Regions from separate parts of the Paenibacillus sp. Marseille-P2973 genome, predicted to be linked through region 2. Evidence: riboswitches for the same ligand, from Rfam matches in the RefSeq annotation. Region 2 holds a riboswitch; the other holds the start of a gene.

Region 1 (3,209 bases), on a different contig from region 2:
CCTAAAGTGAATTCGGGCGATTTGCTCGCCGTTGCATGCACGGGCGCGTACAACTATGCTATGGCCAGCAACTACAACCGGATCCGTCGTCCGGCGGTCGTATTCGTTCAAAACGGGCAAAGCGATCTTGTCGTAAAGCGTGAAAGCTTACAGGATATTACTTCCTGCGACGTGATCCCCGAGCGGATTGCAAAGCAGCCGTCGTTCAAGTAAACGGAACTGAACTGTGAAATACAGGTGTAACAGCATCATACGACTGGCCGGGAGGCCGGATTGGATGATGCTGTTGCATTTTTTTTGCGCCATATTTTGCTACGGACGTCATTTCATAGTACACTTGAAGAGGTTTGTCTGAAGTTAATACAATGATAATTCGAAGAAGGAAGTGACCCATATGAAAAAAGGGAAAATTGTTTTGGAAAAAGGCGGAGAGGTTGAAATTCAATTTCTGCCCGAAGAAGCGCCAGGAACGGTAGCCAACTTCGAAAAGCTGGCGAATTCCGGATATTATAACGGCTTGACTTTCCACCGCGTTATTCCGGGCTTTGTTGCTCAAGGCGGATGCCCGGTCGGAAACGGTACGGGTGGCCCTGGCTACACCATCAAATGTGAAACGTCGACCAACACGACCAAGCACGAGCGCGGCGTATTGTCCATGGCTCATGCAGGCAAAGACACCGGCGGCAGCCAGTTCTTTATCGTGTACGAGCCGCAGCCGCATTTGAATGGCGTCCATACGGTATTCGGCAAAGTAACTTCCGGCATGGAGCTTGTCGATCAGGTTCGCCCTGGCGACAAAATGAAAGAAGTTACGGTTTGGGACGAAGCGTAATTGAAATAGAATAGAATCAACAACAATAACCCCTCTGAAGGATTACTCCTCAGAGGGGTTTCGTATTTGCACAATTTCGGCATATTTTAACTGTTAGTGGTCTGCCGCTTCGTCCTTAACCTCTTCGCGGAACCCGCGAATGCTGTCGAGGCGCCGGGCGTTCTTTTCCTCTATTTGGTGTTTTTCTTCGCCGGAAATTTCGTCGGCATGCTCACTTAAATAATCCTGGCCTTCCCGGAAATTTTGAATCGTATTTTGAATGCTGGACTGTAGTTTTTCAACATTATCAGAGCGATCATCAGGTTTTGCCACGAATGAATTCCTCCTAATGTAGATGAAATTTTTATTGAATTAACGGGTGTCGGAGTTATTTTCGCTCAGAGGCGGAGTTTTTATTCCCGGACGGCGGCGGGAGCAATGTCCTTGATTTTTTTAGGGGTTAGTGATAACATTCGGGTTGCAACAAATAATTAACTGAATAGCATTCCTTCGGGGCAGGGTGAAATTCCCTACCGACGGTGATGGCTGGCTTCGATGATCGAGGCATCCTTTGACTGGATGTGATTTGAATCGGAGCAAGCACGAGTCCGTGACCCGTATGCGAGCTTAACCAGCAGCATATGGCTGAGCCGGTGTGATTCCGGGACCGACAGTATAGTCTGGATGGGAGAAGGAGACGCGGAACGCATGGGGTTTAATGAATGTTTAGACACGCCATGTGTTCAAATACAGGAAGCAGTTCTTAAAGTAATTGTTTTCACAATGTCATATTTGCGTTGGGAAAATATTGCTTTAAAAGGACGGCAGACGTTTGATTTGTCATGCATCAGCTTTGACATCTTCTATTTGCGTTTGCTTGCTTTATTCGCGTACATACATTTCTCTCAATTTACCCTGCCGGAATGCTCCGGCGGGGTTTTTTACATTTTCGCAAGGAAGGAGGACATGCAATTGAACAATATCAACGACGAGTATTATATGGGACTGGCGATTCAAATGGCGGAACGATCCCAAGGCCAGACGGGCATCAATCCGGTCGTCGGGGCGGTTGTGGTAAAGGAAGGCGCGGTCGTTGGCTTGGGTACGCATCTCAGGCGCGGTACGCCGCATGCAGAAGTACACGCTCTTAATATGGCCGGCGAAATGGCCGAAGGCAGCACGGTTTATGTAACTCTTGAGCCATGCAGTCACCATGGGTTGACACCGCCTTGTTCCGAACGCTTGATTCGGGAAAAAGTGGCACGGGTCGTCGTTGCCAGTGAAGATCCCAATCCGCAAGTGGCGGGACGGGGAATACGGAGCTTGCGGGAAAATGGGATCCAGGTGGATGTCGGCGTTCTCCGCGAAGAAGCAATTAGGCTCAACAAGGCATTTATCAAATTTATTACGACAGGGCTTCCTTACGTCACGATCAAAACCGCAAGCACGCTGGACGGCAAAATAGCTTCGAGAACCGGAGACAGCAAGTGGATTTCGAACGAAGCAGCAAGGGAGATGGTCCATACGATGCGGCACCGGCATCAGGCCATCATGGTCGGCGTTGGAACCGTCCTGGCCGATGATCCGCAGTTGACAACCCGGCTTCCGGTGCCGGGGCTGTCACCGGTTCGTATTATCGTCGACTCGCAGCTGCGGATCCCGGAAAGCTCCAGAATGCTTAACGACGGCGCAGCTCCGACAGTCCTTCTAACGACGGATAAAGCTGACCCGGACAAGGTGCTTGCTTTGCGTGAGCGGGGAATTAAGGTCATTCCGTGCGGCGAGGGACCGAAGGTTGATTTGAAATTGGCTATGGAAAATCTTGGCGAGCAGGAGATTTCATCCATTCTCGTAGAGGGCGGGGGGAGATTGAACGGCTCTTTGATTCAAGAGCAATTGGCCGATCAAGTTGTCATGTTTTTTGCCCCTAAGCTGATAGGAGGGCTCGAGTCTCCCGGGAATTTTATGTTTGACGGTTACAGCCTGATGAAAGACGCCGTTTATTTAACCGATTTGGAAGTGGAGCAAATGGGGGATAATGTGTGCATCAAAGGAACACCTGTCTGGTCAGGCGCTACTAAGGAAGGACTCAAAATTTAGGAGTAAGGAGGGGAGCTTATGTTCACCGGACTAGTAGAGGAGATCGGGACAATAAAATCGGTTAGCCGCAAAGGAGAAGCGATGGTCCTTGGCATCTCGGCCAGCGTGGTAACGGAAGGCTTGAAGCTGGGAGACAGCATCGCCGTCAACGGAGTTTGCCTGACGGCCACCTCCTTTGACTCTTCTTCTTTTGCTGTCGATGTGATGCCGCAAACCTACCGCCACACGAACCTCAAGGATTTGAAGCCGGGAAGCCGGATCAATCTGGAACGGGCCATGGCGGCAGGAGGAAGATTCG
Region 2 (3,209 bases):
AATTCCCTGTCGGATCTTTCTTTGGACAGCAGAACAAACCCCGCATTTCCCAGGGTCATAATGAGATACAAGGACAGAAACGACAAGCTTTGATAAAAGTTCGGTTCAAACATCGTCACCGCTTCGACGGAAAACCAGGACATGCCGGTTCGGACAAGCAGTCCGACGGTCATGAGAAGATATATATAACCGATGAGAATGCTTAGGGACGATCGCTCCGGCGAAGTGATCATTCGGTAAACGGGAGGGTAGAGGAACGCCGCTGACGCCACCGAAACGATCGAAATCCGCAGACCTTCCGTATTGTAAAACAGAACCACGAAATTATAGCTCAGAATGGATATCAAAGTAAGGATCAAATAATACCGTCCGGACCTTTTGCCGAATCCGCCCGTTACTTTCAGCAGCGCCATCGTCTCTAAAGCTGTACCGAGCAGAAAAATCGAATTGGCCAGTGAAATAAAAAACATTTGAGAGCCGAGTACCGGAATAGCGAGAATTCCCCATGTGGCCGCTTGGAACCATTTCGCCGCATAAAAGGTGTTCACCGCCGTATCTCTCGGCTGCCTGTGCCTATATGCGGTTATGAGCACTACCGTAAATAAATGACCAAGCGCAAGCAAAATGAACACGGTTTTCATGTCTAAATTTAAAGGCATAATGTTCAGATCATCCATTTCTTATCCAAGTCGGAAGTTTATGCAAATAAAACGGAAATAATACCCAAACCTTTCGCTATAATACAGGAAAAGTCCTTCTTTTTCATAACCAGTATAAATAAAAAACAAGACTCCCGACAATTTTCCTGTCGAAAGCCTTGCTTATTCTTGATTCCCATTATGCCGGTGAAGAATTATTTTGTCTGGAAATGGCGAACAATGCCGCCCAGATGAGAATGAATCCAACCGCTTGGGCCAGGGTGATGATTTGTTGAAAAGCGATCCAGTTAAGAAGCACGCCCACCATCGGAAAGCTGAGTTCGGCCAGCGTAGCTACGGATGCTTTGGTTGTTGTTAATCCTTTATAGTAAACCAAGAGGCTGAGCAATCCCGGTAAAAGCGCCTGCCCGAGCAGATTCAAGGAAAAGGCCGTAATTCCGGATGCGCTTCCCGGCAAATGCCAGGCAGCTCCTTCATTCCATGTCACAACAAGCAAGAGCGGCAGAGCCAATATGAAGCGAAGCGACGTAACCGTTTCGTATTTCATTTGTCCGACCATCAAGCGGCCCATAACCGTCGATCCGCCCCAGAGCGCCGCAGCGCCCATGGATAACAAGCTGCCAACCTGGATAAAATCGTTCCAGTGTCCAAACGGGATGGAGAAGCCGAAGGTCAGCAAGTAGGTTCCGCCCAGCGCCAAAATGAATAACAGCGAGAAATGACGCGGCAGGGATTCCTTAAGCAAAAATCTGGCCATGATGATGGCGAACAGAGGCTGGAGCTTCTGAAGCAGCAGAACCGCATTGACATTTCCGTTCGCCAGCCCCATCGTGAACAGGATTGTGGCGATCGCGGAACCGCCCCATGATATAAAGAGCAGCGCCCCAACTTGCTTCCAGCCGACACCGAGAAGTTCGCGGCGGTTTTTCCACAAGATCGGAGCTACCACCAGTGCAATCAATATGTGCTCCAGCAGGACCAGCTGGGCCGAAGTAATCGATTTGAGCAAAATAAGACGGAACAATGGGTCAACGCCCCAAAGAGCGGCCCCCAATACGACTAGCCAGAACCCGCTTTTTGCAGAGGTCCCTTGCGCCTTAGCGAGCGGCTTGACTTGTACCCTTACACTTGATGCATTTTCCATATTCCCGACTCCTTCTCGAATATGGGGTCTACGCAGAAAGCCCCCGCCAATTGACATAGGTCAACATAAACGGGGGCTGATCAAATAAGCTTGCGGAATGCATATTCTATGCCGCATGCTTATTAATGATCTTCTCCCATCCGGACTTTACCGTCGGCCTTGGAATTTCACCAAGTCAGTCGCCGTTCCAAAAGGAATAGCGAGTCGCGGGCTAAAGCTATCATTCAAAATAGCTATCACCGCCGGTCAGGAATTTCACCTTACCCCGAAGATCCATATTCATTGTATTTTTATTTTTTAAATTTCAAAGGTTGCCTTCATAATACTGCAGCATATCCTCATTCTCTGTAACAATCATCACATTGAAAATATATATGACTTATTTTATGAAAATAACCCTTATTTGCAACCATTATAGCATTATAATTTATTTTTGTAACCCACTATTTTTTTGAAAGTGAGCTGGTTTATTCAAATGCCGGAATGGCGATTTCACTGTATTGTGATTCCAGGAACTGTTTCACCTCAGGACCGGACAAGCGCTCCGCCAATTTCTTGATCGGCTCGGAATCTTTATTGTCCGCACGGGCTACCATCGTAATCGCAAATTCCGATTCCGTCGTTTCGACCAGCAATGCATCCTTTTTAGGCGTCAGGCCGATCGGACTCGCATAGGCCGGAGTCATCAGTACCAAATCGGCGTCATCAAGCATCCGGGCCAGCATCAACAGATCCACTTCTTCGAATTTATATTTTTTCGGATTTTCAGTAATATCGGCAACGGTAGCGTTAATTCCCACGCCTTCTTTTAACTTGATGATGCCGGCCTTCTCCAACATGACGAGCGAGCGTCCGGCGTTGGTCGCATCATTCGCAATGACGATCGTAGCTCCTTCAGGCAGTTCCTCCATCTTCTTAAAGCGTTTCGAGTATGCACCGTAGACCGCATGATAGACAGGCTGTACCGCTACAAGCTCGCTGTTCGTGCTTTCATTATATTGATTCATATAAGGCACATGTTGAAAAAAGTTCGCGTCCACTTCCTTGTTTGCAAGCGCGTCGTTCGGCTGAACATTGTCGGAAAGCACCACCAGCTCCAAATTGATGCCATCCTCTTTCAGGAGCGGCTTCACCAATTCCAGAATATCCGTCATCGGCGGGATCAGCGTAGCTACCTTCAACGTTACCTCCTTGCCGTCCCCGTTTTGAGCCGTAGAGGCGTCGCCGTTTTGCTCTGCGTTCCCCGCACCCTTAGTATTTCCGTTACCGCAACCAGCTACGGCTACCATTACCAGAACTAACAGTCCTAACATCCACTTTTTGTTCATTTTCAGCATCTCCAACATCCTTCCAATGGTTTAGTTATCTTTTGTCTTTTACCATTTATCTTTTATCCAGCCATCTCG

The links. Region 2 has a riboswitch for FMN ahead of KB559_RS09850 (DMT family transporter). Riboswitches for the same ligand answer to the same signal wherever they lie in the genome.
Region 1: another riboswitch for FMN. It lies ahead of ribD (bifunctional diaminohydroxyphosphoribosylaminopyrimidine deaminase/5-amino-6-(5-phosphoribosylamino)uracil reductase RibD); the one in region 2 lies ahead of KB559_RS09850 (DMT family transporter).

The regions. Positions count from the first base shown of each region.
Region 1 covers NZ_JAGQEH010000002.1:675,924-679,132, reverse strand. The annotation lists gene lysA (diaminopimelate decarboxylase) at 1-213, shown strand, start outside; gene KB559_RS06750 (peptidylprolyl isomerase) at 395-832, shown strand; gene tlp (small acid-soluble spore protein Tlp) at 926-1,144, opposite strand; FMN riboswitch at 1,314-1,511, shown strand; gene ribD (bifunctional diaminohydroxyphosphoribosylaminopyrimidine deaminase/5-amino-6-(5-phosphoribosylamino)uracil reductase RibD) at 1,784-2,911, shown strand; gene ribE (riboflavin synthase) at 2,930-3,209, shown strand, end outside.
Region 2 covers NZ_JAGQEH010000004.1:58,480-61,688, reverse strand. The annotation lists gene KB559_RS09855 (GGDEF domain-containing protein) at 1-641, opposite strand, end outside; gene KB559_RS09850 (DMT family transporter) at 838-1,803, opposite strand; FMN riboswitch at 1,928-2,080, opposite strand; gene KB559_RS09845 (MetQ/NlpA family ABC transporter substrate-binding protein) at 2,271-3,131, opposite strand; gene KB559_RS09840 (methionine ABC transporter permease) at 3,187-3,209, opposite strand, start outside.